Regions from separate parts of the Arthrobacter sp. 05N33_2 genome, predicted to be linked through region 2. Evidence: predicted binding sites of a transcription regulator. Region 2 holds the regulator's gene; the other holds the start of a gene.
What was found. The regulator LexA, encoded in region 2, represses DNA repair genes until DNA is damaged. The targets are predictions, from matches to a motif close to TCGAACANNTGTTCGA.
Positions count from the first base shown of each region.

Region 1 (5,855 bases), on a different contig from region 2:
GGGCGGAACAGCGAGATGTCAATGATGAGGTCGTTGAATTCCCGGGGTGCCATCTTGCCGATCAGTTCGCGCTGGCCCGGGGATTCGATCTGGAAGCAGCCCAGGGTGTGGGTGCTGCGGATCAGTTCATAGGTGGGCTCGTCATCGAGCGGGACCGCGTTGAGGTCGATGTGCCCGTCCCCTGAGATGTAATCCGGGCCCGTACCGTCCGGGCCGGCCGGATGCGCGCCGGCGGCCACCACCTCGGCCTTCGAGGGGTGGAGCCGGATCACTTCCCGGACGGCGAAGGCCATGGCACTCTGCATCCGGACGCCAAGGACATCGAGTTTGAGCATGCCCATGGGGTCCATGTCGTGCTTGTCGAACTGGCTCATGGGCAGGCCCAGGCCGCTGGGCTGCACGGGGGTGCGGTCCAGCAGGGTGGCGTCGCCGAGGATGACGCCGCACGGGTGCATGGAGATGTGGCGGGGCAGCCGGTCCAGCCGCTCCGTGAGGTCCACCAGCAGGTCCAGCTGCTGGTTCTCGGAGAAGCCGCGTTGCTCCACCCGGTCCGCGAATTCCTTCAGCTCGGGTTTCTCCACGAGGGCTTCGCGGAAGTGCCGGGCCGAGAACCGCCACAGTTGCTTGGCGATTTCCCCGACCTCGCCGTCGTCCATGCCCAGGGCCAGGCCGGCGTCGCGCACGGCACCGCGAGCGCGGTAACCGTTCTGCATGCTCATCAGCGTGACGCGTTCGGCTCCGAAGCGCTCAAAGATCTTCCGGTAGACGTTGTGCCGTTCGGCGCTTTCGACGTCGATGTCGATGTCCGGCAGGGTGGCGCGGTCGCGGGAGAGGAAGCGTTCGAAGATGAGGTCGTGCTGGAGCGGGTTCACCTGGCTGATGTCGATCAGGTAGTTGACCAGGCTGGAGGCGCCCGAACCGCGTGCGGCCGCCCGGACGCCCAGGGCCAGGATCATCCGGGAGACCTCTGCGACGGTGAGGAAGTAGGAGGCGAAGCCCAGCGAGTCGATGATCCGGAGCTCGTGCTCCAGCCGGGTCCGCATCTGCTGTTCCCGCTGCCCGGAAATTCCCGGGAAGCGGCGGCCGATGCCGGCTTCGCAGCGCAGGGTCAGTTCGGCGAGCGCGTCGCCGTCGATCCCGATCACGGAGGCTTCCGGGACCACGGGCTGTTTCCAGCCCATGTCTGCCACAGGATCCATGCGGCAGCGGTCCGCGAGCGCCTCGGTCTGGGCCAGGAGCCGTTTGAGGTCCGCTGTGCCGTAGCCGGCGGCGTGGATGATCTCCTTGCCCAGTTGCAGCATCCGGGCCGCCGATTTGAGCCAGCCCTGCCCGTTGGGCTGCAGCAGCGGTGCGGCGGAGAGCTCGGGGAGGGATTTCAGCGTCCGGGCCGAGTCCAGCACATCGGCGGTGGCCGCGCCGTCCTCGGCCACGTACCGCACGGCGTTGCTCAGCACGGCGGGCACCCCGTGTTCTGCGGCGAGTTTGAGCATGCGCACGGCGTGGGCGGTGCTCAGCGGTTCCCCGGGCGGGCTGAGCTGGGACACAACCTCTGCCGCCAGCGTTCCGGGGGGCATGGCGTCCAGCCAGCTTTTGAACAGGGTGCGGGGCCGCAGGTAGCGCCGGCCGCCCATGGCCCGGCCGACGTCGGAGTCCGGGCCGATCAGCACTGTCAGGACCGGCTTCAGGGTGTCCGGGTGCAGGGTGCGGGAGGCCAGTTCCGCCCGGGTGACGGCCACCGGCACTATTCCTCCGGCCTTGCCCGTGGTGCGGGCGTGGGCGTCGGAGATCAGCCGGCACAGCGCCCGGTAGCCGGCACCGTTGTTGTGTCCGTGCGCCAGCACGACGACGCGTCCCCCGAGCTGGGTGCGGTGGTCGCCGTCGTCGTCAAAGACCGCAAGGTCCACCCCGACGATTGCATCCAGCCCGGCTGCCATGCACGCCTTCAGGTGCTTGACGGTTCCATACAGGCCGTCGCGGTCCGTGCAGGCCAGCGCGGTGGCGCCGTCAGCGGCGGCCGCGGCGGCAAGTTCATCCGGCCAGGAGACGCCATAGTGGGCGCTGAACGCGGTGGAGACGTGCAGGTGGGTGAAGGTCATGCTGATTCGGGCTTCCGGAGGGGCTGGAGGGCGTCGTGGATCTTCAGGAGCCGCCACCGGCCGCTGCCGACATGCCGGGTCAGGTCAAGGGTGAGGGTGGAATCCGCGGCGTGATCCCCGGCCGCACGCACCTGGACCCGCCAAATCTCATGATCCACCAGGCCCGGCCCGCTTCCGAGTGGCGCCCGGCGTTCCTCGGCCCACCACTGGCGGCGTTCGTACCAGCGGACGGGGTCAGCGCAGACCGTGTAGCGCCGGCCGGCCCAGTCGAGGCGCAGGGGCTCGCCGGAGGGCGTGCAGATGACATCCACGGACTCGCTGAAAATACCCACGTTGCCTCCCGACCCAGTCCGGGCTGGAGCCGGCCCAGTCCCCGCTTCGACTTCCTACGTCCATTCCGCTTCCGACGCCTTGTGTTCAACGCCCACTACTTCAGCGCCTTCTGTTTCACGCCCTGTATTTATTCGAACATATCTTCGAATAAATACAGTCTACGTCGCGGAGCCGACAAAACCCAGATCGGGGGTGGACGGACGATTGCACAGGTAGCAGGATTGAGCCATGAGCTCCCATATCGCACTCCTGAAGCACGTAAAGATCGCCGCCAAGAATTCAACCTTGGTGGCGACCTTCGATATAGACGGAAATATCCCGGGGCAAGGCGCCTACGTGGTGGGCCTGCTGGCAGCCGGGCCGGACTACTCCCATCAGCGCAGACTGGGCATTGAGTTCATGAACGGCGAGGCCGTGTCCTTCTACTACTTCAACCATGACGGCACGGAAGAGAACTTCGACCTCAAAGGCGTGGAACACTCAGGAAACACCATCACGGGAAACTTCCCCATCGCGACTGTGCTTGGCCTGCCCAAGGGCCATCTCATGACGGCCTTCAGCGATTGTGACGGCCGGGACTACCAGGCCAACGTGCCTGTCGAAGAAGCCCTATAGGCACCTTCTAGGAGCTGGACTTGTACACTTCCAGCTCGAGCGTGATGAAGGCATCGATCATCGCCCGGTAGGTCTTCTCGACAAGTTCGACGTCGATGTCCTTCTTTTCCGCTGTGGCGCGGACGTGTTCGATGACCCGCTCCACACGCCCGGGCGCACGGACCTCGGCGCTGTCCGCCTTGAGGGTCCCGGCGATCCGGATCAGCCGTTCCCGGCGCCCGATCAAGGACACGATCTGCTCGTCCACCTCGTCAACAGCCACCCGCACGGCGGCGAGCTGTTCGCGGTCGGCCTGGGCGGCCTTGTCGTCTGCGTGATTTGTGGGCATGTGCATGACAGTATCGAAAGATGCAGCCACGAGTCGACTTCATATCGCTAGGTGTCCGCAGTGTTGACGCCTCACGCCGCTTCTACGTCGATGGCCTCGGATGGCCGGTCCACCGGGAAGTCCCCGGGGAGGTGCTCTTCATCCAGGTCAACCACGGCCTCATCCTCTCGCTCTGGGACGCGGGTCAAATGCAGTCCGAGGCGGCCACCGATCCCCCTGCCGGCATTGCGTGCATCACGCTCAGCCTCAACCTGGCCGGCACGGCGGACGTCGACCGGGTGATGGCCGAAGCCGGGACCGCGGGAGCCCGCATCGTTGCGGCACCGAAGACCCAGCCCTGGGGCGGCTACACCGGCTACTTCGCCGATCCCGACGGCTACCGCTGGGAGGTCGCGTTCAACCCCGACTGGTCGGTCGACGGCGACGGCAAAGTAACGCTCTGACCTCAGGTGACCAGTACCGCCCCGCGCCTTGGCAGCCGGCGGGCACCTTGACAGGGCGGCGTACCCGCTAGAACAGGCTCCCCACCGGCTGGATGAGTTCCGGTGAGTCATTCCTGACGTTCCCGACGGCGGTTCCGACGGCGTCGATCGTCCAGCCTTCCGCGACGTCGTGGGCCCCGGCCCGGACCAGGTCCACGAGCCCGGCCGCGTCATCGGCCTGCGGGTCCAGCCACGTCTGCATGGTCTCGCGGTTCATGGGCAGCGGAACCCTGTCATGCAGCGCGGTCAGCTCGGCCAGCATTCCCCCGGCGTAGCCCTCCGGCGGCGAGTCGGTGGTCATGATCGAGGTCGAGAGCATCCAGCGCTCCGGGTCGCCCTCTTCCTTGGACGGGTCCCGCCACCATTCATAGAGTCCCGCGAAGACAAGGGGGCGTCCGTCCTTGGGATGGACGTAGTAGGGCTGCTTGGTGCGGCCCTCACCTTTCCACTCGTAGTAGCCGTCAGCCGGGACGGCGCAGCGACGGGCGCGGGTCGCTTTCCGGAAGGCGGGCTTCTCCAGCACGGTCTCGCTGCGGGCATTGATCATCTTGGACCCGATGCCCGGGTCCTTGGCCCAGGACGGCACCAGGCCCCACCGCGCAATGTGCAGTTGGCGGACCGGTTCTCCCTCCACCAGCCGTTCGAGCAGGATCGGCACATCCGCAGTCGGGGCCACGTTCCACGACGGCGGAATCGCGATCTCATCCTCCAGCCCGGCATCGAATTCGGCCAGCAGGTCTCCGACGGCCCGGGCCATCACGTAGCGTCCACACATGGCACCAGCATGCCACCGCACCCATCCCATGTCATCCGCCCAGCCGCCGTCGCGCACTCTGCGGGAAGACCATCCTGAGCCCGCCGAGGTCGCCGGAAACGTGCGAACTCGCCGGAACTTTCCGGCGACTTCGCATCTTTACCGCGAATTCGCGTCCGACGGCGGCGTGGGGGGCAGCGCTCTCTGCGGGAATAGCGGGCTGCGGGGTACGGTTGTTGGCAGTGACGTACGACTTCAGTGGGGCCGGCCCTATACGCCGGCCCCACCACTTACTTGAGGAGAACTTCGTGGACTTCACCCCCGAATCCGGCACCATCACCATGTTTTCGACCACGTGGTGCGGCTACTGCAACCGGCTGAAGAAGCAGCTGGACGCACAGGGCATCGGGTACACCGAGATCAACATCGAGGAAGTCGAAGGCACGGCCGATCTCGTCGAGCAGCTCAACGGAGGCAACCGCACCGTCCCCACCGTACTGTTCCCGGACGGCACCGCCGCCACCAACCCCTCCGCAGCTGAGGTCAAGAGCCGGCTCGCCGCCTAGGCCCTTCCTGCATCCAAGGACACCACCAAACCACGACGGCGCGGCCTCCCAAGGGCCGCGCCGCCGCCCGTTGTGCCAGTAACCAGTAAGTTGTGCCAGCAATCCGCGTTCCAGAACAGAGGAGCTTGTTTCATGGTCCATAAAGTCAAAGCCGCAGTAGTCCGTTCCAAAAATGCCGACGTCACCCTGGAGACGATCCTGGTGCCGGACCCGGGCCCCGGCGAGGCCCTCGTGGACATCCTCACCTGCGGTGTCTGCCACACCGATCTGCACTACAAGCAGGGTGCCATCAACGACGACTTCCCCTTCCTGCTCGGCCACGAGGCCACCGGCGTTGTCAGTGCCGTGGGACCGGATGTCACCGAGGTCGCCCCCGGGGACCGCGTGGTGCTGAACTGGCGGGCCGTCTGCGGCGAGTGCCGAGCCTGCCGCCGGGGCCAGCCGCAGTACTGCTTCAATACCCACAACGCCACCCAGAAGATGACGCTGGAGGACGGCACGGAGCTGACGGCCGCGCTGGGCATCGGCGCCTTCGCCGAAAAGACCCTCGTAGCGGCGGGCCAATGCACCAAGGTGGACGACGACGCCGATCCCGCCGCCGTCGGCCTGCTCGGGTGCGGCGTCATGGCAGGCATCGGCGCGGCGATCAATACCGGAAACGTCCAGCGCGGCGATTCTGTC
Region 1 covers NZ_JBFTNJ010000013.1:95,040-100,894, reverse strand. Annotated here, with positions in the region: partial or broken gene dnaE (DNA polymerase III subunit alpha) at 1-2,096, opposite strand, end outside; gene AC1DHX_RS09195 (DUF6504 family protein) at 2,093-2,428, opposite strand; gene AC1DHX_RS09190 (hypothetical protein) at 2,658-3,044, shown strand; gene AC1DHX_RS09185 (chorismate mutase) at 3,052-3,378, opposite strand; gene AC1DHX_RS09180 (VOC family protein) at 3,393-3,815, shown strand; gene AC1DHX_RS09175 (SOS response-associated peptidase) at 3,883-4,629, opposite strand; gene AC1DHX_RS09170 (mycoredoxin) at 4,917-5,174, shown strand; gene AC1DHX_RS09165 (S-(hydroxymethyl)mycothiol dehydrogenase) at 5,307-5,855, shown strand, end outside.
Region 1: the regulator LexA is predicted to act here: its motif matches at 2,561-2,576, upstream of AC1DHX_RS09195 (DUF6504 family protein).

Region 2 (25,445 bases):
ACAGCCAGGTGGTGGTCAAGATCAACGCCGCCGAGATCCTGCGCAAGGAGCTGGCCAAGCCCTCCTGGCGGCACGAGCACGTGGCCCTCGGCACCAACACGGACCCGTACCAGCGCGCCGAGGGCCGCTACCAGCTCATGCCCGGCATCATCGGTGCCCTCGCCGATTCCGGCACTCCCCTGTCCATCCTCACCAAGGGCACGCTCCTTGCCCGGGACATCCCGCTGCTGAAGCATGCCGCGGCCCAGGTGCCGGTGGGCGTGGGCATCTCGCTGGCCATGACCAACGAGCAGCTGTCCGAAGCCGTGGAACCGGGCACGCCTGGGCCACGGGCCCGGCTGAAGCTCATCTCCCGTCTGCGGGAAGCGGGCCTGCCCTGCGGCGTCATGGCCATGCCCATCCTGCCGTGGCTCTCCGACAGCGACGACGCCCTCGACTCCCTCTTCGGGGCCCTCGCGGCGGCCGGCGCCACAGGGGTCACGGCCGGTGCGCTGTACCTGAAGCCGGGCACCCGTGAATGGTTCATGCAGTGGATCGCCCGCGAACATCCCCAACTGGCCGGCAAGTACCGCCGGCTGTACGGCAGCGGGTCGTACGCATCCAAGGAATACCGCGCGTGGCTGGCAGGACGGGTCCGGTATTTCAAGGACCTGCACGGCTTCTCCGGATCTCAGGGCTTCAGCCACCGGGACCTTGACGGGGGCAGCGAACATGACAACGCCCGGGAGGAAGAAGCCCAGTACCCGGCCGGGAGCATCCCGGACACCGCGGGGCACGCAAGCCCACGCCATTCCGGCGCTGCCCGTTCCGGCGCCAATTCTTCCGACGCCAATTCTTCCGGCGCCATCCGTTCCGACGCGGCCCAGCCCACACTGTTTTGAAGCCGGCTCCACCTCAAGCACACAGAGCCATGTGCTCCCCTGCGCAGTCAGCCGGAGCGGAAAGCGCCCTGAGCCGCCGGGCGCAGGATGCCTAGAGCGCCTTGACCGCGCCGAGCACCCTGGCCAGCGAATCCTTGGCGTCCCCGAACAGGAGCGTGGTCTTGGGATCGTGCAGGAGCTCATTCTCGATGCCGGCAAACCCCGGGCGCATGGACCGCTTCAGGAACACGACCTGCTGGGCCTGCACCACTTCCAGGATCGGCATCCCGTAAATCGGCGAACCCGGCGAGGACTTGGCCGCCGGGTTGACGACGTCATTGGCCCCGACTACCAGGACGATGTCCGTGGTCGCGAATTCGGGATTGACTTCCGCGAGCTCCCGCAGTGACTCGTACGGCACGTTGGCCTCGGCCAGCAGCACGTTCATGTGGCCCGGCATGCGTCCCGCCACGGGATGGATGGCGAACACGACGTCCACGCCGCGCGCGCCCAGGGCCGTGGCAAGCTCCGCCACTGTGTGCTGGCCCTGGGCCACGGCGAGCCCATAACCGGGAACGATCACCACCCGCTGGGCGTAGCCGAGCTGGACGGCAATGTCCTCCGGGGACGAGGAACGCACTGGCCGGTCGCTCAGGGCGGTGGAACCCGCCGTCGAGCCGCCCTTGAACGCCCCGAACATGATTCCGCCGACTCCGCGCCCCATGGCCGAGGCCATGACCTTGGTCAGGATGGTGCCGCTCGCGCCCACGAGCGTCCCGGCGACCAGCAGCAGGACATTGCCCAGGACCACGCCCGACGCTGCCACCGCCAGCCCCGTGAAGGCATTCAGCAGGGAGATCACGATCGGCACGTCCGCCCCGCCCACGGGCAGCACCAGGAGCAGCCCTGCGGCGAGGCCCAGGCCCAGCAATGCGAGCGACCAGCCCAGCGACCCGGTCAGGACCACCAGAGCTCCTGAGATGACCGCCCCCAGCAGGACGGCCCCCATCACCCAGGGCATCCCGGGAAACAGCAGCGGACGGGTGCTGATGAGCTCCTGCAGCTTGCCCACGGTCACCGCGGAGCCGGCGAAGGATACGGCGCCCACCAGCATGGTGAAGACGACGGCCAGGCGGACCCAGGGATCTTCCTGGTGGCCAAGTTCCAGTACGGCGACGAGCGCCGCGGCCCCGCCTCCGACGCCGTTGAAGAGCGCCACGAGTTGGGGCATCTGGGTCATCTGCACCCGGCGCGCCACGGGGAAGGCAATCGCGGAGCCCACGGCGATGGCCGCGAGGATGAGTGGAACATTTTCCAGCCGCGCGGAGAGGAAGACGGTGACGACGGCGAGCAGCGCCCCGGCCGCGCCGATGGCGTTGCCGCGGCGGGCAGTTCGTGGCGAGCTGAGGCCCTTGAGCGCCAGGATGAAGCAGACGGCGGCCACAAGGTAGAGCAGGGCTGTCCATTCGGGGCTCAGGAGGCTCATTTGGACTCCCCCGCCGCGTCGGCGGAGCTCCCCTCACCGGGGTGTCCTTCGCCCGCGGTTCCGCCAGCCTTGGCGGCGCCGCTTGGGGCGGGGATGCGTGTCCGTTTGTGGGCGCTGAACATCTCCAGCATCCGGTCCGTGACCACAAAGCCGCCCACCAGGTTGACGGTGGCCAGGACGACGGCCAGGAGCGCGACGCCGAGGACCCACGGGTCACTGGCCTGTCCGGCGACGATGATGGCGCCGACCAGGATGATGCCGTGGATGGCGTTGGCGCCGGACATGAGCGGTGTGTGCAGTTTGCTGGTGACCTTGGAGACGACTTCGAAGCCAACGAACACCGCGAGCACCACCACGGTCAGCAACACGACGGGGCCCATCACGCCTCCCTTTCCAATGCTTCCGCGGTGGGGGCGTGCCGCACCGTGCCGCCGTGGGTCAGGCACGTTCCGGCGACCACGTCGTCGTCGAAGTCCGGGGCCACCGAGCCGCAGTCGGTCATGAGCGCGAGGAAGTTGCTGACGTTCCGGGCGAAAAGCCGGGACGCGTCCGAGGGCATGGCGGATGCCGCGTCCTGCAAACCCACGAGCGTGACCGATCCGCCGTCGACCGGCACCTGCACGTCCTGGCCGGCGATCACGCCTTCGACGTTGCCTCCGGACTCCGCGGCGAGGTCGACGACGACAGACCCTGCCCGCATGCCGGCCACCATGGCGGTGGTCACCAGCAAGGGAGCGGCCCGGCCGGGGATGGCCGCCGTCGTGATCAGGACGTCCGCCGCCGCGACATGCGGGGCCAGGAGGCTGCGCTGGCGTTGCGCCCGGTCCTCACCGAGGGCACGGGCGTAGCCTCCGGTTCCGTCTGCCGCCGCATCGATGTCCAGGTTGATGAACGTGCCGCCCATCGAGGCGACTTCCTCGGCGGAGGCGGCCCGGATGTCGTTGGCCGAGACCCGGGCGCCGAGCCGCTTTGCCGTGCCGATCGCCTGCAGCCCGGCGACGCCGGCCCCAAGGACGAGCACCCTCGCCGGCGGGATGGTACCGGCGGCGGTCATGTAGAGCGGGAAGAACCGCGGGTAGCGGACGGCGGCTTCCAGCACGGCGCGGTAGCCCGTGACCAGGGACTGGGAGCTGAGCGCATCCATGGACTGCGCCCGGGAGATCCGCGGAAGCAGCTCCAGGGCGAACGAGGTGATCCCGGCAGCGGCGAGTGTCCGGACGGTCGGCAGCTCCGAGGACGGCGATGCCAGCCCGATGGTGACGGTGCCGGGCCGCAGCCGGGCCGCGGCCTCCGGGGTGAGCGCGCGGACATGCAGCAGGACGTCCAGGGCCTCCAACGGGAGCTCGGAAATGACCGTCGCGCCGGCCTCCTTGAAGGCGGCGTCGGCGAAGCCTGCTTCGGTGCCGGCACCGCTCTCGACCAGGAGATGGAGCCCGAGCGCCGTCAGCTGCCGGGCCGTCTCCGGTGTGGCCGCGACGCGGCGTTCTCCGGCTCGCTGCTCTCGTCCGACACCGACCTGCACGGGCCACTCCTCTCGGTTGGGATCAGAGTAGGCACATGCCTGACCGTTTGGCGAGAGGCGGCCTCCCGAAGCGCGGCGGCGAGTCCGGTCAGCGGCCCAGGCCCGCTTCCACTCCGCGCGGCCCGGTGGCCTGCACAGCCGCCAGGAGGGCCTCGACGATGGGGAGGTCCGCCGGGATCCACGGCAGGTCCAGGACCCCTGCCGGATTGCGGAGGTCGAGCCAGCGCAATTCGTCATGATCCTCCAGCGGCCGGGGTTCTCCCTGCGCGAGCTCCGCGAACCAGACCCTCATCGCCGCCTTCGCGTTGAGCGGCCAGCCCGCGGCGGTTTCCGCGGGCAGCTCCGCCCCGAGCCGCACCAGCACGCCCAGTTCTTCCCGGAGCTCGCGGTGCAGGGCGTCCTCGGCGGCCTCGCCTGGTTCGACTTTTCCGCCCGGGAACTCCCACATTCCGGCAAACTGCGGCGGCGCCGTGCGCCGGGCCACAAGGAGCATGCCCGGGTCCGCCAGGGAGTCCACTACTGCGCCGCCAACGACGCCAATGAGTCCAGTCACGCCCTCAAGTCTAAGGCGGGCGCAGGGTCCGGCGCCCGGGGGCCGGGGCCGGCCCCGGTAGGGGACAATGGTGGAGGCGGCCGCCACGACACCTTCCGGAATACTCGGCGCCCCCTCCCGGTTCTTAAAAGCATATTTATCTGTCCGATCCATCCGGTCCCTCCCGGAAAATCTCTCCGAAAAGACGAATGACAACCACCACACACGCCCCGGCGCCGACCAAGTCCGGCACCCGTCACGTTGCCCTGGCAATCATTGCCCTCGCGATGGGCGGCTTTGGCATCGGCACCACGGAATTCACCATGATGGGCCTGCTCAAGGAGATCGAACAGGGCCTGAACATCAGCACGCCCGAGGCAGGTCACCTGATTTCGGCCTACGCCCTCGGCGTCGTGATCGGCGCGCCGGTGCTGGCCGCGGTCGGGGCCAAACTCCCGCGGAAGTATCTGGCCCTCGGGCTCATGCTCTTCTTCAGCATCGCCAACCTCAGTTCCTTCCTCGCCCCGGACTACGGCTCCATGTTGGTGTCCCGGTTCGCCGCGGGACTCCCCCACGGCGCCTTCTTCGGGGTTGCGGCCGTGATTGCCGCCTCCCTGGTGGCGCCGACCAAGCGGGGTTGGGCCATTTCGATGGTCATGGCCGGGCTGACGGTGTCCAACGTCATTGGCGTCCCCTTCGCCACCTGGCTGGGCCAGAGCTACGGGTGGCGGCTTCTGTTCCTGCTGGTGGGCCTGATCGGCATCATTACGCTGTTCATGCTGTGGAAGTTCGTCCCGTTCCAGAAACCGCACGCCGATGCCAGCTTCCGCAGGGAGCTCGGCGCGCTCAAGCGGCTGCAGGTGTGGCTTGCCATCCTGGTCGGCATCGTCGGCTTCGGCGGGTTCTTCGCGACCTACACCTACATTTCGCACACCATGACCTCCGTCGCCGGCCTCCCGGCGGCCTGGCTGCCGCTGGTCGTGGCCCTGTACGGCGTGGGCATGGTGGTGGGCAACATCGTTGGCGGCCGGATCGCCGACAAATCCGTCATGGGCACGATTTACTGGGTCCTGCCCGGCACGGCGGTGGCACTCGTGGTTTATGCCGTGGGCGTCCACTGGGCCTGGTCCGCGCTGGTCATGGTGTTCGTCGTTGGCGCCGCCGGGTCCATGCTCGTTCCCGCCCTGCAGACCAGGCTGCTCGATGCGTCCCCTGATGCACCGTCGCTGGCCTCCTCGCTGAACCATGCTGCGCTCAACGTCGCCAACGCGCTCGGTGCCTTCCTGGGCGGCCTGGTGATCGCCTGGGGCTGGGGCTACGTCGCCCCCGCGCTCGTGGGCGCCGTCCTGGCCGTGCTGGGTCTCGGGGTCGCCGCCTTCAGCGGCGCAGTGGAACGCCGGCGGCCGCTGGCCTCCTAGCCACCCCGCCACCCGCCACCCGCCAGAACAGCCGCGGCCGAACAGCCTCGGCCGCGGTACCCCGCCAACGGCAGAGGAAGAGGCCGAGGCAGCAGGGTGCAGATGCTCCAAAAAGAACAGCAGTCCTGTCCAGTGATGCACTGGGCAGGACTGCTGTTCTGTTGAGGGGCTGCCGTTCCATCTGGCGGCTGCCGTTCTCCCTATGGGCTTCCGTTCTCCCTGTGGGCTGGGCGGCTCAGGGGGCGCTGACGCGCTGCACATCCGGTTCCAGATAGATGACCCGGGCAATCGGGACGGCTTCCCGGACCCGGACCTCCGCGTCATCAATCGCCTTCGCAATGTCCTGGCCCGAGTCCGAGCGGCCGATGCTGATCTTGGCCGCCACCAGCAGCTCCTCGGGGCCAAGGTGCATGGTCTTGAGGTGAATGATGCTGGTGCCGCCGGCCTCGATCGCGCTGCGGATCTTGGCGACGTCATCGCGGGTGGCCGACTCGCCCAGCAGCAGGGACTTGGTTTCCATGGCCAGCACCACGGCGATCGCCACGAGCAGCAGACCGATCATCGCGGTGCCGAGGGCGTCCCAGATGCCGTTCCCGGTCAGGAGCGTCAGGCCCACGCCGAAGAGCGCGAACACCAGGCCCACGAGGGCGCCGAAGTCCTCGAGGAGGATGACCGGGAGTTCCGGCTGCTTGGCGTTGCGGATGAACTTAACCCAGCTCTGCTTCCCACGCAGCGGGTTGGATTCGATGATCGCTGTCCGGAACGAGAAGGACTCGGCAATGATCGCGCCGATCAGGACGGCCAGCGGCACCCACCAGAAGTCACCTTCGATGGCGTGCGGGTGCTGGATTTTTCCCCAGGCCTCGTACAGTGCGAACAGGCCGCCGACGCTGAAAAGCACAATCGAAACGATGAAGGCGTAGATGTAACGCTCGCGGCCGTAGCCGAAGGGGTGCTCGGGGCTGGCTTCCCGCTTTGCGCGTTTGCCGCCGAGCAGGAGCAGCAGCTGGTTGCCGGAGTCTGCGAGGGAGTGAATCGCCTCGGCCAGCATGGACGAGGACAGCGTCAGAAAGTAGGCGACGAACTTCAAAACGGCGATGGTCAGGTTTGCGGCCAGCGCCGCGAGAATCGCCTTGGTACCGCCATTTGCAGCCACGTGAGCTTCTCCTTATGGGGTTCTTCCGGGGTGTATGCGAACACCGGAAGAACCCAGCGCCCACAAGGAATACCGTACCGGTTTCCGGGCCGGCGCCGAACCGCGGCGGGGACCAACGCTGCCACGTAACGATTGGGTAGTCCCCTGCTGACAAGCAATCCGCCCTATGTTAGCTTGAAGCCATATTCGGTATTCACAATTTGGATGCCGAAAAATATGTAGGAGGAGACATGGGCTTTCTTGGCTGGATCATTCTCGGACTCATAGTGGGTGCAATCGTCAAGGCACTCTTGCCCGGCAGGGTCGGTGGCGGCTGGGTTACCAGCCTCGTGCTCGGCGTCGTCGGCGCGATTGTTGGCGGCTGGATCGGGGACCTGCTGTTCGGCGGCGGCAAGATGGAATTCTGGAATCTCGGTTCCTGGCTCCTGGCCATCGTCGGTGGCCTCGCGGCCGCGTTCATCTACGGCGCCATCACAGGGCGCAACAAGACCACCACCTAATTCTTCAAGGCACTGGCCGCACACTTTGTGTGGGGGCGGCAGTGACACTACGACGGCGGGGCTCACCATTCGGTGGGCCCCGCCTTTCGTTTGGCCTGGGTTTTTCGGACAGGAATTCCTGCCGGACCCGCTGGTTTCCTGCTGAGCGGCTAGGGGGTTTGCTGGGAGCGGGCGCTGGCGTACAGACAGACAGTGGCTGCGGTGCCGAGGTTCAGGCTTTCCGCTTCCCCGTACACCGGCACGGCCACCCGGTGGTCGGCCAGCGCGATCTCGTCCTCGGACAGGCCTTGGGCCTCGTTGCCGAAGAGCCAGGCGGTCGGCTGTTCCAACGCGTACACCGATTCGGCGGCGGATGCCCCCAGGCGGCGGGCCGCGTTCTCGTCCTGGAGACGGTCCAGGTCCAGTTGTCCCTTGCCGTCCGCGGCCAGCACGCCGACGCCACGCTCCCGGCAGCGGGCCACGACTTCCTCGACCTCCGCGCCCAGGACAACGGGCAGATGGAACAGGGAACCCGCCGTCGACCGCACGGCCTTGGGGTTGTAGATGTCCACGCTCGAGCCGGTCAGGATGACGGCGTCGGCGCCGGCGGCGTCGGCCGCCCGCAACACGGTGCCGGCGTTGCCGGGGTCCCGGACCTGGCACAGGACGGCAATCAGCCGCGGGCCGGTGTCGAGCACGTGCTCAAGGCTGACGTCCAGGAAGCCGCAGACGGCAATGATGCCCTGTGGGGTGACGGTGTCCGCCATCGCAGCGATCACTTCGTCGGTTGCGAGGTGCGCGTGGGTTCCCTCGGCCAGCTGCTCCAGCTCCGGGTGGCGGTCCAGGCAGGCCTCGGTGGCGTACACCTCATAGACGATGCCGGGCTCCCCCGCGGCGATCCTCTTCCGGTGCAGGACCAAAGCCTCACGGACCGCCTGCGGGCCTTCGGCCAGGAACTCGCGACGCTTTAAACGGGCCGGGCGCCCGGCAAGCTGTGCCACCTTCCTCATCCGATCAGCTCGGGGGTTGGAGAGTGGAAAGTCTTGCGGGCGCCCGGTTTCGTTCATATAAGAACCTTAGTGGCTATTCCAGCCGGCTCTTGAACGAGACAGTCTTTCAACTGCGGGAGGAACTACTTTGCAGCCTCGTCGGCGGCCTTCTTGGCAGCAGGCTTCTTCGCGGGAGCCTTCTTGGCAGCCTTGGGAGCCGGAGCAGCCTCAGCCTGGACGGCCGGAGCGGACGTGTCGGCAGGCAGCGAGTCCTTGGCGACCTTGACCAGCGCGGCGAAGGCGTTGGCGTCGGAAACGGCCAGCTCGGCCAGCATACGGCGGTCAACCTCAACCTCAGCGGCCTTCAGGCCCTGGATCAGGCGGTTGTAGGTCAGGCCGTTGGCGCGGGATGCAGCGTTGATGCGCTGGATCCAAAGACGGCGGAAGTCGCCCTTCTTCTTCTTACGGTCACCATAGCTGTACACAAACGAGTGCAGCAGCTGCTCTTTTGCCTTGCGGTACAGGCGTGAACGCTGTCCGCGGTAACCCTTTGCGCGTTCGAGGATAACCCGGCGCTTCTTGTGGGCGTTAACCGCCCTCTTCACACGTGCCACGTGCGTACTCCTTAGAAAATTTCTGATCCCAAGCGTCTACTGCCGGAACGGTCCGGCTGGCCTGAGAAGCCTTTTTGGTAGTTGACTGCTGCCAGGTGGCGAACAGTCAGAGAACTTGGAACTTAGATGCCGAGCATCTTCCGGATGACCTTGGCGTCGCCCTTGAAGACGATCTTGTCGCCGGCAAGGCGACGGGTCAGCCGGGAGGACTTGTGCTCGAGGTAGTGGCGGCGGTTGGCCTGCTGGCGGCGCAGCTTGCCGGTACCGGTCAGCTTGAAGCGCTTCTTAGCACCGCTGTGGGTCTTCATCTTCGGCATGGGAACCGATCTCCTTACGTATCCGCAGAAAAGTCTGCAGCTCTTTCGTGCAGCCACCCCTGCGGGCGGCGTGCTGGTTGCCTGCTGCCGGACATTGCTGTCCGGCAGCCGTGAACTAGTTGGTCTTCTTGGTGCCAGGCTTGGCGGCTGCCCGGGGGGCGGCCGGCCGTGCGGCGGGCTTCGGCGCTGCGGGCCTGGGTACCGGCTTCGGGGCAGCAACCGGCTTCGGTGCTGCTGCCGGAGCGGCTGCCTTTTCCTCGGGAGCCTTCGCTACCGCCGGGGCCGGAGCGGCCTTCGGAGCCGCGGGAGCCTTGGCTGCTGCCGGCTTCTCGGCGGCCTTCGGAGCCGCCGGAGCCTTCGCTGCTGCCGGCTTCTCGGCCGCCTTCGGAGCCGCCGGAGCCTTCGCTGCTGCCGGCTCCTCGGCTGCCTTCGGTGCGGCTTCCGCCGGCACGTCCTGGGCGGGGGCCTCGTCGGCCTTGGTCTCTTCGACCGGAGCCGCTTCAACCTTGACTTCTTCAACCTTGGTCTCTTCGACCTTGGCTTCTTCGACCTTGGTCTCTTCAACCTTGGCTTCTTCGACGGGTGCCTCCGCTGCGGGTGCCTCCGGCGATACGACGTAGCCTTCCGGCAGGAGGTCCGACAGCGTCTGGGTCAGCGGGGCGTTGCCACCGGAGACATCGACGCGTCCCGAAGCCTTGGCTTCGTTCTCAGCCTTGGCTTCTGCGCGCTGCGTTGCGCGGCGGGCCTCCGCCTTGGCTTCGGCCTTGTTCTTCAGCGGGCCAACCACCATGACCATGTTGCGGCCATCGATGCGCGGGCTGGACTCCACCACACCAACTTCGGAGACGTCGTCGGCGAAGCGCTGGAGCAGGCGGATGCCCATCTCGGGGCGCTGCTGCTCGCGGCCGCGGAACTGGATCATGGCCTTGACCTTGTCGCCGGCACCGAGGAAGCGGAGCGCGTGTCCGCGCTTCGTTTCGTAGTCGTGGGTGTCGATCTTCAGGCGGAAACGGATTTCCTTCAGGACCGTGTTGGTCTGGTTCTTCCGGGCCTCGCGTGCCTTGACAGCGGCTTCGTACTTGTACTTGCCGAAGTCCATCAGCTTGCACACCGGAGGCTTCGCCTGCGGTGCAACTTCAACGAGATCAAGATCGGACTCGGCAGCCAAACGCAGGGCATCCTCAATACGGACAATTCCTACTTGTTCGCCTGCAGGGCCGACCAGCCGCACCTCGGGGACGCGGATACGCTCATTGATTCTTGGCTCGCTAATGTTAAAGCTCCTGTGTTCGTGAGGGGTATTCCACCGGCAAAAAGAGAAGGCCCCCAATTGCCGGAGCAATCGAAGGCCTCGAGATCGGAACTGCCGCCCTCAATGGGGCAACATGCACTTCCTGCGGACCGGAGTCCGAGGTAGTGCCCGACCAGGTACCCGGCAACCTTGACTCCTGGACAGGAGGGGCTTCCCGAAGGAAGTTTCGCGGCTGACGCGGGTGGGAGAGAACTCCGCTTGCAAACTAAAGCCAACTCTACAGAAAGACACCCGTTCAACGCACGTATGCGTCGCCGGGCGCCAACTTCAGTGACAAGCACTGCCAGTCAGAACACTGCATTCTATAAAAGCTTGAGAATAACGACATTTAGTCGGTCTGTGACAAGCTTACCAGCATGAGCACTTCAGATAGTAATTCCCACGTCTTCGAGCCCGCGGCAGCCCAGGCGGACGTCTCGCAGCAGATCCGCGACATCTCGGAAGTCCCCTCGATCGAGGTCATCACTACGGCCGCCGTGCACCTGATGAGCGCCGCCGCGGTAAAGCTCGGCCTCGCCGCCGAGGAAAATGCCCAGGACCTCAAGGACCTGGACGAGGCCCGCAAGCTGATCACCGCCCTCGCCGGTCTGGTGACCGCGGCGGCGCCCGAAATCGGCTCACAGCACGCTGGACCGTTGCGCGACGGACTCCGTTCGCTCCAGCTGGCCTTCCGCGAAGAATCGATCATCCCGGACGCGCCGGGCAAGGGCCCGGGCGAGAAGTACACCGGCCCCGTCAACTAAGCAACCGTCAGCCAGGACAACGCCGGCGTGCGGACCACCCAGGTCCGCCCGCCGGCGTCGTTATTTTCCGTCCGCACCATTTTCCGTCCGCAGGATTTGCCGTTCACAGGATTTTCCGTCCGCAGGATTTGCCGTTCACAAAGCCCGGGCGCGTGCCCGGAGTGGCGCAATGGCGGCAGGCCCGCGTTCAGACGCGGGCCAGGCGGCTGCGCCGGACCTGTTGCAGGGCCAGTCCCACCAGGCAGAGGGCCACGCCCGCCAACCCCACTGAGACGAAGCCGGCCGACGGGCCGATGAGGTCAATGAACAGCCCGGCAAGCGGCGCTCCCAGGGCCACTCCGCCGGTGAGCGATGACCCGTACCAGCCCATCGCCTCGCCACGCCGGCTTTCATCCACCAGTTCGGCCACCTTTTCCGAGGCCGCGGACAACACCGGCGCGCACAGCAGACCCGGCAGCAACGCGAGCAGGCTGAGCGTCCAGACGTCGGTCGCGAAGGCCATCGGGACCGTCAGCGCTGACATCCCCAGCAACAGGAGGATCGGGGAAACGGCCCGGTGCATGGCACCGTAGAGGACGCCGCCCACCACCGAGGCCGCGCACCAGAAGAGGAACACGATGCCGATTTCGGCCTGGTGGCCGCCGGTCTGGAGCGCCGCGACGATGCCGACGTCGGTGCCGCTGAGGACCATGCCGGCACCGGCGCCGACGGCAAACACGGCGGCTACGGCGGCGGTGAACCAGCTGAAGTTGTGGATGACCCTGTGGCGCAGGCCGGATCCCCGCCGGCGGCGCTCCTCGGCGGCGGCCGCCAGGGGTGCCAGTTCGGCTGCTGCCTCCTGCAGGTGGGCCGGCGCGGCGGCGACCACTGCGGCTTCCGCGCACTCCAGCTCCTGCGCCTCAAGCCCGGCGTCCGGGGAAGCACTCCGGGTGGGCGGGTTGAACCACATGAGGAAGAGCCCGGAGACGGATGTGGCCACTCCCACGACTGTCAGGCCCAGGACGGACTGGCCGCTGGTGGCGACGACGGCTCCGACGGCCGGGCCGATCATGAAGACCAGCTCGGTGGCGATGGCGTCGAGCGCAAAGGCAGTCCGGCGCTGTTCCCCGGGGGCCAGAACGCCCAGCGACTGCCGCACCACGCTGAAGATGGGCAGAGTCAGCAGGCCCCCGATGAAGACCAGGGGCAACAGGGCCTCGTAGGACACGTGCGGCACGATCGACCAGATCACGGCCTCGGAGACCACAGACGGAATCAGCGCCTTTCGCAGCCCCACGGTGTCGACCCGGCGTCCGCGCCAGGGCGCGCCGACGGCGATACCGATCGTCATCACGGCGGCGGCCGCTCCGGCGGCGGCGTAGCCCTGGCCGAGGGTCAGGACGATGTGCAGGGTCAGCAGGACGCCGGCCGCCGAGTGCGGTATGCGGGCGATCATGCCGACCAGCAGGAGGCGCCTGATGGGCCGGATGGCCAGCAGCTGACGGTAAAGCGCGAAATTCACGGACTATATCCTTCTGGTACTGCCCACGGCAGCACCGGGAGGTCCCCCCGTTGGGCCGTCAGCTATGGTGCTGCACGCTGCAGCTTGACCTCGATCGAATCAACCCGCTCGGCAAAGATTTCATTCCGGGCCCAGGCGTTATTGAGGCCGGCGACGATCGACTGCACGCCGGCGGCGTCGAGACCGTCTTCAAGGTAGAGGACCACACGGAGTTCCGGGCCGGCTCCCCCACCGGGGAGCCGCCTGCCATCGGCCGTGGCCGAGGCAACTCCACCCCCCGGATGAATTTCAACACGGCGGACCGCCGGAAAGCCAACCGCGCCTTCCCCGAGTGCACCCGCGAGATCGGGGTCGGCGTATGACGGCGTCCATGGCTGCTGCTGGGCGAGGGCCCAGACTGCCGGCCGGCGGACCACGAACGTCACTTCCGAGCCGGGATCGAGCACGAGCAGCTCCGCCCCTTCCGCGACCGCTGACAAGGCGGCCCGGGCCGCGTACACGGCGACCGGCCTGGCCTCCGGGTGCCACGCCGTCAGTGACGCTGCCGAGGTGAACACCGGCATGGCCGTCCGTCCGTCCGGCGCCTTGAGCGTCACCAGGGCCATGTCGGCCTGCTTGTCCGAGTGCAGCGGATCCCCGTTGGGCCCGGCCGCGGCCTCGCCCTCTTCGGCGAGCTGGGCGAGGATTGGCACGAACACCCGGGCGGTGGCCAGCGCGGCCACCACGGCCGCCTCGTCGCCAGTGCCCGCGGCGAGGTCGGACAAGGCCGCCAGATAGCCGGCGTCGGCGGTGCCGTCGTCGTCGTCGAAATTATGGATCTTGGCGTCATTGCCGGACAGGCTGCGCCCAGCCCAGGGTTGGCCGGCGGAGTCCGTGGCCCCGCCGGCGCCGGCAAGGGCCGCCGCGATATGCCCGGGCAGATGCCGGATGGGACCGGCCCCGGTCCCTGCCTGCACTGTCTCGTGGGGGTTATTGGGGTCGTGGGTGTCGTGGGAGTGCGTCATGGGCGCCTTCGCCGCTAGCGGCGGCCGGCGACGTCGAGGGCCTCGGGCAGGGTGAAGTTGCCGTTGTAGAGGGCCTTGCCGACGATGGCGCCTTCGACGCCGAGCGGCACCAGGGAGCGCAGGACCTTGAGATCCTCGAGGCTGGAAATGCCGCCGGAGGCGACCACCGGCTTGCCCGTTTTCTCGACCATCTGGCGCAGGAGTTCGACGTTGGGGCCCTGGAGCGTGCCGTCCTTGGTCACATCGGTCACGACGTACCGGGCGCAGCCGGCGTCCTCGAGGCGGCCGAGCACGTCCCAGAGGTCCCCGCCTTCCTTGGTCCAGCCCCGGCCGGCGAGGGTGGTGCCGCGGACATCCAGGCCGACGGCAATCTTGTCGCCGAAGCGCTCGATCACCCGGGCCGTCCATTCCGGGTTTTCCAGTGCCGCCGTGCCCAGGTTGACGCGTGCGACGCCGAGGTCGAGGGCCTTCTCAAGGGATTCGTCGTCGCGAAGGCCGCCGGAGAGCTCCACCTTGATATCGAGCCGGCCGACGACCTCGCGCAGGAGCTCGGCGTTGGAGCCGCGCCCGAACGCGGCGTCCAGGTCGACCAGATGCACCCACTCAGCCCCCTGCTGCTGCCAGTTGAGGGCGGCCTCCAGCGGGGTGCCGTAGCTCGTCTCGCTGCCGGCTTCGCCCTGTACGAGCCGGACGGCCTGTCCGTTGACGACGTCGACGGCGGGCAGGAGCTCGAGTACGGGCAGCGGGGTTTCGGTGGTCATCGTGGAGTCCTCAGCTTGGGGATGGGGGTGGGGAGGGGCGGTCAGGACGCCGGCAGGGTCAGGAGGTAGGCGGCCAGCAGTGACATGCCGGCGAGGATGTAGAAAACGATCTGCACCCAGAGCGGACTTTTCTGCTGGCGGAAGGAGATCCCGCCGCCAACCAGCAGGCCGGCCACGCCCATGAGCACCAGGGACCACATCTAGGCGGTCCCTTCCGGGGCTGCGGTACGGTCCGGGGCTGCGGGGCGCAGGCTTTGGACCCAGTTGCGCAGCAGCCGGGCGCCGGCGTCGCCGGACTTCTCCGGGTGGAACTGGGTGGCACACAGCGGGCCGTTTTCCACGGCCGCGATGAACGGGGCACCGTGGTCGGACCAGGTCACCAGCGGCGCAGCCATCCGCGGCTGGATGACGTCGAAGTCCCACTTCTGGACACCGTAGGAGTGCACGAAGTAGAAGCGCTCGTCCTCAACCCCGGCGAAGAGCCTGGACCCTTCGGGGACGGCGACGGTGTTCCAGCCCATGTGGGGCACGACGTCGGCAGGCAACAGTTCCACCTTGCCGGGCCATTCCCCCATGCCCTCGGCTTCGGTGCCGTGTTCGACGCCGGCCTCGAACAGCACTTGGAGCCCGACGCAGATGGCCAGCACGGGGCGGCCTCCGGCGACACGGCGGCCGATCATGCGGATGGCGTCAACGGCCTTGAGTTCGCGCATGACGGTTTCGAAGGCGCCGACACCGGGGACGACGAGGCCGTCGGCATTGAGGACATCCTCAGGCTTGGAGCTGAGGGTGACTTCGGCGCCGGCCCGCTCCAGCGCGCGGACGGCGGACCGGACATTCCCGGAGCCGTAGTCCAGCACCGTAACTGTGGGCTTTCCCTGCGGGGAGACCGGCTTGGTCGCGGCGGCGGGGTCGATGATGGCCCCGTCGCGGAGCACCGGGCCGGTCACAAAGCACCCTTTGTCGACGGGATGCCCTCGACGCGGGGATCCGGCTCGACGGCTGCGCGCAGGGCACGGGCAAAGGCCTTGAACTGGGCCTCGACGATGTGGTGGGGGTCACGCCCGGCAGTGACGTTCATGTGCAGGCAGATCCCGGCGTGAAGGGTGATCGCCTCGAAGACGTGGCGGGTCAGGGAGCCCGTAAAGTGGCCGCCGATCAGGTGGTATTCCTGGCCTGCCGGCTCGCCGGCGTGGACCAGGTAGGGACGGCCGGAGACGTCCACGACAGCTTGCGCGAGGGCCTCATCGAGGGGAACGGTCGCCTCGCCAAAGCGGCGGATCCCGGCTTTGTTGCCCAGGGCGGTCCGCAGAACCTCGCCGAAAGTGATGGCCACGTCCTCGACAGTGTGGTGGACATCGATGTGGGTGTCGCCGGTGGCCTTGACGGTCATGTCAATCAAGGAGTGCTTGCTGAGGGCCGTCAGCATGTGGTCGTAGAACGGGACCGACGTGCTGATGTCTGAAACGCCGGTGCCGTCCAGGTTGATCTCGACCAGGACCGAGGACTCGCTGGTGGTCCGTTCCATGCGTGCGGTCCGGCCCTCGGCGGCGGTGGATCCGGTGGTGCTCATGTAGATGTGTCCTTTGGAAGAAGGCAGGGTGTTGGGCAATCTGGCGGGGACGATTGGGCTCCCCACCAAGTCTAGGCCTGCGGCTTTGCGGAGCCGGCCAGGATGAGTTCGAGTGCCTCCAGGAAGGCTGTGGTTTCTGTCTCAGTGCCGGCGGTGACGCGCAGGTGCCCCGGAATACCGACGTCGCGGATGAGGACACCGGCGTCCAGCATGCGCTGCCAAACCTCATGGGGGTTCTCGAGGCCGCCGAAGAACACGTAGTTGGAATCAGACGCGGCCGGGGTCAAGCCCAACCGCGTCAGTTCCGACACGATCCGGTCGCGCTGGCGCTTGATGTCCTCGACGTCCGCCATGAGCGCCTCCCGGTGGTGCAGGGCAGCCAGGGCCGCAGCCTGGGTGATGGCGGAGAGGTGGTACGGGAGACGCACCAGGCGCAGGGCATCCGCGACCTCCGGGGCCGCGGCCATGTAGCCGAGCCGCGCACCCGCGAGGGCGAAGGCCTTGCTCATGGTGCGCGAGACGATGAGCCGCTCCCGGCCAGGCAGCAGGGTGAGAGCACTGGGCGTGCCGTCGTGGGCGAACTCGTGATAGGCCTCGTCGACGATCACGATGGTCTGGCTGGCCTCGCCGGCGTCATAGACTGCCTCGACCACATCAAGGCCCAGCCCCGTGCCGGTCGGGTTGTTCGGGGAACAGAGGAAGACAATGTTGGGCTGAAGCTCGCGGACTTGCTGTGCCGCTGATTCCGCACTGAGCCCATAGTCGGACGCGCGGGCCCCGACGACGTACTCCGTATCCGTGCCGGAGGCCAGCAGCGGGTACATCGAATACGTGGGAGGGAACCCGAGGGCCGTCCGGCCAGGGCCCCCGAAGGCCTGGAGGATTTGCTGAAGGACTTCGTTGGAACCATTCGCGGCCCAGATGTTCTCCGCGTCCAGCCCATGGCCAAGGTATTCGGCGAGGGCTTCGCGCAATTCGGTGAATTCGCGGTCCGGATAGCGGTTCAGCCCGGCAGCGGCGGCGCTCACGGCTTCGGTAATCGCGGCGCGGACATCGGCCGGGACCCCATGGGTGTTCTCGTTGACGTTGAGCAGGATGGGGACGTCCAGCTGCGGCGCGCCATACGGACGCAGGCCACGCAGATTGGTTCGGAGGGGCAGTCGGTTGAGGCGCTCAAGCTGGTCAGTCACGTGACCAGTTTAAGTGGTAGCGGGACGGGCGCTGAAACTGTGACGCCCGCGACGGCACCCGGGGGTGGCTACTTGGACGGAACAAACAGTTGCTGGCCCGGCATCACACGCGCGGCGTCCAGATTGTTCAACTGCACGATATCGGCCACAACATCGCGGGGATCGCGCTCCGGGGCCACCGACCCGGCAATGGCCCAGAGGGACTCCCCCGGTTGGACTGTGACGGATACGGTCGGCGTCACCGAGAGCTGGTCTGCGGAATCTGCCGCTTTCGCGGGAGCGTTGAGGAATCCGCTGAAGGACAGGATGAACGCCGCCAGCAGAATCAGGGGGACGCCGAAAAAGACGAAGCGTCCGCGCCGGGTGAGCCGAAGCGGCGGCTGCTTGGTCCGGCCGCCGGAAACCGCGGCGGCGGCTCCTTGCTGCGCCCGCGACGGCGCGGAGCCGCGGCGCCTGGCGTTGAGCGGGTACACGTTGCCGTGACTGGAAACGCCCTGGCCCATGCCGCTTTGGTCGAGGCCGCCGTGTCCGATGCTGCCGGGTCCGATGTTGCCGTGTCCGATGCTGCGGCGATCCGCTGCGCCACCCGGACCAACACCACGGTGGCGGGTCGTGACGCCCTGAATGTTAGTGCCGTCAAACGCGCTTGAAACTGACATGAACTGAGCCCTCCTGGACCATAAGTTGCCGCCCGGCGTACTCACGTACTCGCCGCCAACCGGCCGAACCTTCGAACATAGAACCGAACATTGCCTGCGAACCCAGATCGTCGGAATCGAACACATATTCGAATCTTACTTGTTCTGTTTTAGCACTTACTAACGAACGATGTCGAGACTCGCTAGAACAAATGTTTGAAAAAGGTCTGCGGCTGGCCTATTTTTGAGGGACAGGACAACCACTTTCGAACTCCCACTTTCGAACTACCAGTGGGAATTCATTCGTAGTTGATCAGCAGGGTCTGACATTTCAGGCCGGAAGTTCCCGGTGACAGCAGCCACGGCAGCCGGGCGGAACGGAAAGGCGTTGGCGAACATGGCAGCACAAGCCACCGGCGGCAGGGCCACCCCACGGAGCCCGCAGCCCGCCCGGGCCCCCAAGAGCCTCACCGTCCGGCAAAAGAAAATCCTGGAGACCATCCAGCGGTCCGTCACGGACAAGGGCTACCCGCCGTCCATGCGCGAAATCGGCGACACCGTCGGTCTCGCCAGCCTGTCGAGCGTGACCCACCAGCTCTCCCAACTGGAAAAGCTCGGCTACCTGCGGCGCGATCCGAAGCGGCCCCGGGCCATGGAAGTGCTCATGCCGCTGACCCTGGACGAGGGGGCCACACCGATATCTGGTATCGAGAAGTCCAGCCCCTTGCGGGCCGTCGGCGGCCTGTCGGTAACCGAGCTCGCCAGCGCCACTGACACGGCAATGGTGCCGTTCGTCGGACGCATCGCCGCCGGCGGGCCGATCCTCGCGGACCAGGTGGTGGAGGACGTCATGCCGCTGCCCCGCCAACTCGTGGGCCATGGCGAACTCTTCATGCTCAAGGTGGCCGGCGACTCGATGATCGACGCCGCCATCTGCGACGGCGACTGGGTGGTTGTCCGCCGCCAGGGTGATGCCGTGAACGGCGATATCGTTGCCGCCCTGCTGGACGACGAAGCCACTGTCAAGACCTTCCGCCAGCGGGACGGCCACACGTGGCTGTTGCCGCAAAACACCCAGTACGAGCCCATCCTGGGCGACCACGCCGTCATCATGGGCAAGGTCGTATCGGTACTGCGCTCCCTCTAAACTGCGCTTGCTCTAAACTGCGCTCCCCTTAGCCATCCGGGGCATGCTGCCAGTTCGGAGCGGCCACCCCGCGGCGGATTTCCGGCGCAGGGTGGCGGCCCCGGTTGGGACTTAGGCTTTCGCGGAGTCTTTCGCCAGGCGCTTCAGGGCTGCCATGGCTATCGATGAATCGGTGGTGGGCCAGAACGGCGGCAGCGCGGCGCGCAGGAAGCCGCCGTAACGCTCCGTGGAGAGCCGCGAATCCAGCACTGCCACCACGCCCTTATCCGAGGTCGAGCGGATCAGCCGTCCGGCGCCCTGCGCGAGGCGGATGGCGGCGTGCGTGGCCGAGACGGCCATGAAGCCATTGCCGCCGGCCTGGGCCACGGCCCGCGAACGTGCCGTCATCAGCGGGTCGTCCGGCCGCGGGAAGGGAATCCGGTCGATGACCACCAGCCGGCAGGACACGCCAGGGACGTCGACGCCCTGCCAGAGGGACATGGTGCCGAACAAACACGTGTCAGGTTCGTCGGCAAACTGCCGCACGAGCGCCGTCATGGTCGACTCCCCCTGGCACAGGATGCTGAGGCCCAGCCGGGGCCGCATGGCCTCGGCTGCTTCCTCTGCGGCGCGCCGCGAGGAGAACAGGCACAGGGCGCCTCCGCCGGAGGCGCGGATCAGCTTCTCGAGTTCGTCCAGGGCCTCGGGGGACGTTCCGCGGCCGGGTTTGGGCAGGTGCCGGGCTACGTAGAGGATGCCCTGCTTCGGGTAGTCGAACGGGGAGCCGACGTCGACGCCGGTCCAGCTCGGGGCGCCGTTGCCAACCAGGCCCAGGCCGCCGGCGGCGGGTTCGAAGGCAGCGCCGATGGCCAGTGTGGCCGAGGTCAGGATGACGGTGTGGTCCGCGAACAGGCCCTCGCGCAACCGCCCTGCGACGCTCAGCGGGGCAACGTTGATCCACGCCGGCGCGCTCTCGTCCGGCTGGGAGTAGCCCTGCGCCGGGTCGAAGCTGCTGTTGCGGGAGAACCACACGACTTCGCGGTTTTCGCGCGCCGCCAGGAGGCGTTCACAGAGCTCCAGGATGACCATTAGGCGCGAGCGGGCCAGCTGCCGTCCGCCGTCCGCCGACACGGAGCTGTCCCCCTTGGAATCTGACAGGGCGGCGCGGCACGCGTCGCGCAGCTGGTCGATGCAGTCCAGCTGCTCGCTGTTCAGGCCGTTGGGCATCAGCCCGCTGGGGACGCCGTCGATGGCGAGCTCCAGGTGGGCGGCGGCATTGTTCAGCGCATCCACGGTGATGCCCGTGTGCTTCCGGGCCCCGGACGCGGCGGCGTGCACCATCGCCACGGAGAGCTGGCCTGAGACCGCGCCCGTGACGCGGTCCTGAAGTTCGTGTGCTTCATCCACCACGACGACGTCGTACTCCGGCAGGACCGCCAGGCCTTCGAAGGCACTGACGGCGAGCATGGCGTGGTTGGTGACCACGACGTCGGCATCGGCGGCGTTCTGCCGTGCCAGTTCGCTGAAGCATTCGGCCGCGAGCGGGCATTTCTGCGCGCCGAGGCACTCCATGGAGGTGACCGAGACCTGGCGCCAGGCCCGGTCCGTGACGCCCGGCATGAGCTCGTCGCGGTCCCCCGTGGCGGTCTCCTCGGCCCATTCGCGCAGCCGGACAACTTCCTTGCCCAGCTGGGAGGACGGCCCGCCAAGTGCGGCGGCGAAGTGCGGCACGGACGTGTCCTCGCCGAGGGAAAACAGCTGTCCCTCGGAAGGTTCTTCGGACGGGAAGCCGCCCTCGAGTTTGTGCCGGCAGACGTAGTTGGACCGGCCCTTGACCAGGGCGACCTTGACGGGCCGCTCCAGGGCAGGGGTGATGGTCTTGAGCAGCCTGGGCAGGTCCCGGCCCACAATCTGCGTTTGCAGTGCCAGGGTGGCGGTGGAGACCAGGGTGGGTTTGTTGCTGGTCAGCGAATGCGCGATCAGCGGAATCAGGTAGGCCAGCGACTTGCCGGTGCCGGTGCCGGCCTGGACCAGCAGGTGATCGCCGCTGTCTATCGCGCGCGCCACCTGCCGGGCCATTTCGTGCTGGCCATCGCGGCTCTGCCCGCCCATGCCGGACACGGCACGGTCGAGCAGCTTAACAACAAACTCCTCGCCGGCCGCGCCGGCAACCGAACCGGCGCCGGTATCGGCGTCGGCCGGCCCAGCGTCAGCTGGTTCGGCGTCGGCCGGCCCGGCGTCGGCTGGTTCGGCGTCGGTCCTGGTCACCGCAGCCTCAGTCATTGCTGATGAAGGGATCCAGTTCGGCGGCGAGTCCTTCACGCACCATCACCACGGCACGGGTCCCGGTTTCCTCGTGGTCGAGGCTGAGGATCTCGGCGTCGCTCTCGTGGAGCTTGCTGATCAGATCCCCGCGGTTGTACGGGATGAGCAGTTCAAGCTTCACGCTGGGCCGCGGAATGCCGTCGCTGATGGCCTTGAGCAGTTCCGGAATGCCTTCGCCGGTGCGGGCCGAGACCACCACGTGGCGCGGCTCGCGCTGCTTGAGCCGTTCGACTACGAACGGGTCAGCGGCGTCGGCCTTGTTCAGGACAATGATTTCCGGAACCTTGCGCGCGTCGACTTCGCTGAAGACCGTCCGGACAGCCGCGATCTGGCCTTCCGGATCTGGGTGCGAGACGTCCACGACATGCAGGATCAGGTCAGAGTCGGCGACCTCTTCCAGCGTGGAGCGGAATGCCTCCACGAGCTGGGTGGGCAGGGAACGGACAAAGCCCACGGTGTCGGCCAGGGTGTAGCCCAGCCCGTCAGCGGTTTCGGCCTTGCGGACGGTGGGGTCCAGGGTGGCGAACAGGGCGTTTTCCACCAGCACCCCTGCGTCGGTCAGCCGGTTCAGCAGCGAGGACTTCCCGGCGTTGGTGTACCCGGCGATGGCGACAGAGGGCACGGCATTACGACGGCGGTTGGCGCGCTTCGTTTCCCGGGCAGGCTTCATAGCGGCGATTTCGCGCCGCAGCTTGGCCATCCGGGTGCGGATCCGACGGCGGTCCAGTTCGATCTTGGTCTCACCGGGACCACGCGAGCCCATGCCGGCACCGGCGCCGCCCACCTGGCCACCGGCCTGGCGGGACATCGATTCACCCCAGCCGCGCAGGCGCGGGAGCAGGTATTCGAGCTGGGCGAGCTCCACCTGCGCCTTGCCTTCACGGCTCTTGGCGTGCTGGGCGAAAATGTCCAGGATCAGCGCTGTACGGTCAATGACCTTGACCTTGACGATGTCCTCCAGCCCGCGCCGCTGGGACGGGGCCAATTCGGCGTCGACGACGACGGTGTCGGCACCGGTGGACATCACGATGGCTTTCAGTTCCTGTGCCTTGCCGGAGCCGAGGAAAGTCCCGGGATCGGGCTTGGCGCGCCGCTGGACGAGCCCGTCGAGGACCTCGGAGCCGGCCGTCTCAGCGAGGGCAGCAAGTTCGCGCAGGGAGTTCTCGGCGTCCGCGAGGGTGCCCTCGGTCCAGAGCCCGGCCAGGACGACGCGCTCAAGGCGCAACTGCCGGTATTCGACCTCGGTGACGTCTTCGAGTTCGGTGGACAGGCCGGCCTTGCGGCGCAGTGCGTGCCGTTCCTCAAGGTCCTGCTGGTCGCCGTCGAAGTTGGTGTACACCTCGTCCAGGCGGGAGATGGCCTGCGCCTTGCCGAGCACCGACGTCGGGCTGCTGGTGCCAGCACCGGCGGCGGTGCCATGGCCGGTGCCGCCGCCGCGGCCTGGGGCGGGGGTGTCCTTGGAAAGGATCCGGTCGATTACAGCTTGAATCTCTTCAGGGCTCATGTCCTGGGCTGCTGAATCGGGTCCGGTGTTGGGGTGGCTGGTCATGGTCTCCTTTAAAGGTTCGGCACTTTCAGAATAGTGCCGATTGTTGCTCTGTGGGGCGGTATTCGCGCTGGGCTGACGGCGGGGGGTCATGCGGGCCTCCTGGAATGCCTGCGGCAACGGCGCCGGGGCGGGGCTGGCTCTGTGCGGAGCGGTGGCTGGGGACGGTAGAGGCGGCTACGGCGCCTGGCTGCGGGGACACTGGCTGTGTGGGCGGTGCCGGTGCCGGTGCCGGTGCAAACACGTTGAGGTAGGTGCCTCCGCCACGCCGGGCCCGGGAGCGGGCCAGGGAGCACGGTGCTCGAAAAACTGTGCCAGCAAGACACGGTGCCTGGGAAATGGCTGGATTCCAAGTGGTGCGGGCGCCCGCGGGTGAGAAAACTCACCCCTGCAATGGCGCACTCAGCGGAAGGCGTTTACCTGCATCGCTACGGAGTCCCTCGGCGTCCCTGACAAGGACGGGACGGGACCCGTGCCGGCTACTTGGAGATCAAGATCATGTTTTGTAGCGTAGCAGACGCTGGCGCTCCCACCCGGTTTCCCATACGGGCTGGCCGCGAACTAATCTGGCCCATTATGGAGTCTGCACACTATTTCAGCGCCCAGCCGGCCGGGCCCTTTACCCGTAAGCCGCTCACTGTGGATCTTGCCGGCGAGACGCGCCGGCTGCAGACGTCCTCGGGGATCTTCAGCCCGGACGGGATCGACAAGGGGACGGCCGTGCTGCTGGCCGACGTCCCGGCGCCGTCGCCGCAGGGCAACCTGCTGGATATCGGCTGCGGCTGGGGACCGATCGCCCTGACCATGGCCCTGCGGGCACCGCACGCCCAGGTCTACGCGGTGGACGTGAACGAACGCTGCGTGACCCTGACCAATGAAAACGCCGGGCTGTTGGGGCTGCACAACGTATCCGCCAGCACGCCGGACGCCGTGGACCCCGACCTGCGCTTTGACACCATCTGGTCCAACCCGCCGATCAGGATCGGCAAGGATGAGCTTCATGCCCTCCTGCGCCTGTGGATTCCCAGGCTGGCGCCGGGCGGATCGGCCTGGCTCGTGGTCCAGAAGAACCTCGGCTCGGACTCGCTGCAGCGCTGGCTCTCGGCGGAGCTCGACGCCAGCTTCAGCGTGACCCGGGAGAGCACGTCGAAGTCGTTCCGGATCCTTCGAATCAGGAAAGCGTCCCGCTAGCGACGATCACGGCCGGGCCGCTGAGTTCGACGTGTTCGTGCCCCTCCGGGCCCAGGAAGAATTTCACGCCGACGACGCCGCCGGGGACGTGGACGTTCCACGCGTCCGGTGCGCCCTGGCCGGCCCAGTGGCGAATCGCGACGGCGGCGGCGCAGGCGCCCGTGCCGCATGACTGGGTCTCCCCCACTCCGCGCTCGTGGACCCGCATGGTGATGGTGCCGGTGCCGTCGTGGACCAGTGGTTCGGAGGGCACAACGAATTCGACGTTGGTGCCGTGCGGCGGCGTCGGGTCCACCCGGGGGGCCGTGAACAGCTGCGTGGCCTCCAGTTCGGCTGTTTCGGCCAGGGCCACGACAGTGTGCGGGTTGCCCATGCTGACGGAGAGGGCGGGCCGTGCGACTTCGAGCCCGTCGGCGCTGACCAGCGAGTCCATGGCCCGCGCGGTCGCCTCGCCCGGGAAAATGAATTCCCAGGGGCCCATGTCCACGGCGTAGCCCGCAGCCGTCCGGACGATCGTCTTGGCACCGCCCCGGGTTCCAATGACGAGCGATTCGCCGGCCGGCAGGTCCACGAGGCCTTCGGCGATGAGGAAGTGCACAAAGACGCGGACTCCGTTTCCGCACATCTCAGAGAGCGAGCCGTCGCCGTTGCGGTAGTCCATGAACCACTCGGCATCGGGGTGCGCGGTCAGCAATTGCTGCCCCTCGGGCAGGAGCCGGGAAGGCACGGCCCGGATCAGGCCGTCGCCGCCGATGCCACGGTGCCGGTCACAGAGCGCCGCGACGTGCTCCGGGCTCAACTCGAGCGCGCCGTTGGGGTCTGCGATCAGGACAAAGTCGTTGCCCGTTCCGTGGCCTTTGGAAAACTTCAGGCCGCTCAGCGGGGCGGTATCGCCGGCAGTACGGTCAGCGGCTACGGCTTGGGATTCGTCCATGCTCCAAGGTTACCGTTCCGCCCCGACCGCTCCGGCACCGTGACCCAAGCGCTACGCCGGAGGCAGAACCGGCGTCGCCCGGCAGAGGCCGGCGGCCTCGGCCACGAGGTCAGGATCGTGCCAGCCCAGCCAGGTGACCCGGGGATCCGCACGGAACCAGGTCAGCTGGCGGCGCGCGAACTGCCGGGTGGCGATGATGGTTTCGTCCGCGGCCTGCTCCACGCTGAA
Region 2 covers NZ_JBFTNJ010000009.1:25,709-51,153, forward strand. Annotated here, with positions in the region: gene AC1DHX_RS07235 (Rv2578c family radical SAM protein) at 1-881, shown strand, start outside; gene AC1DHX_RS07240 (NAD(P)(+) transhydrogenase (Re/Si-specific) subunit beta) at 973-2,346, opposite strand; gene AC1DHX_RS07245 (NAD(P) transhydrogenase subunit alpha part 2) at 2,343-2,726, opposite strand; gene AC1DHX_RS07250 (Re/Si-specific NAD(P)(+) transhydrogenase subunit alpha) at 2,726-3,868, opposite strand; gene AC1DHX_RS07255 ((deoxy)nucleoside triphosphate pyrophosphohydrolase) at 3,957-4,421, opposite strand; gene AC1DHX_RS07260 (MFS transporter) at 4,610-5,818, shown strand; gene AC1DHX_RS07265 (cation diffusion facilitator family transporter) at 6,054-6,974, opposite strand; gene AC1DHX_RS07270 (GlsB/YeaQ/YmgE family stress response membrane protein) at 7,205-7,474, shown strand; gene AC1DHX_RS07275 (TrmH family RNA methyltransferase) at 7,624-8,520, opposite strand; gene rplT (50S ribosomal protein L20) at 8,586-9,056, opposite strand; gene rpmI (50S ribosomal protein L35) at 9,179-9,373, opposite strand; gene infC (translation initiation factor IF-3) at 9,489-10,604, opposite strand; gene AC1DHX_RS07295 (DUF1844 domain-containing protein) at 11,042-11,428, shown strand; gene AC1DHX_RS07300 (MFS transporter) at 11,616-12,929, opposite strand; gene AC1DHX_RS07305 (SseB family protein) at 12,992-13,933, opposite strand; gene priA (bifunctional 1-(5-phosphoribosyl)-5-((5-phosphoribosylamino)methylideneamino)imidazole-4-carboxamide isomerase/phosphoribosylanthranilate isomerase PriA) at 13,948-14,694, opposite strand; gene AC1DHX_RS07315 (hypothetical protein) at 14,736-14,894, opposite strand; gene hisH (imidazole glycerol phosphate synthase subunit HisH) at 14,895-15,644, opposite strand; gene hisB (imidazoleglycerol-phosphate dehydratase HisB) at 15,641-16,267, opposite strand; gene AC1DHX_RS07330 (histidinol-phosphate transaminase) at 16,339-17,457, opposite strand; gene AC1DHX_RS07335 (LysM peptidoglycan-binding domain-containing protein) at 17,526-17,960, opposite strand; gene lexA (transcriptional repressor LexA) at 18,493-19,242, shown strand; gene AC1DHX_RS07345 (ATP-dependent DNA helicase) at 19,354-21,504, opposite strand; gene hflX (GTPase HflX) at 21,497-23,095, opposite strand; gene AC1DHX_RS07355 (class I SAM-dependent methyltransferase) at 23,669-24,283, shown strand; gene dapF (diaminopimelate epimerase) at 24,264-25,217, opposite strand; gene miaA (tRNA (adenosine(37)-N6)-dimethylallyltransferase MiaA) at 25,269-25,445, opposite strand, start outside.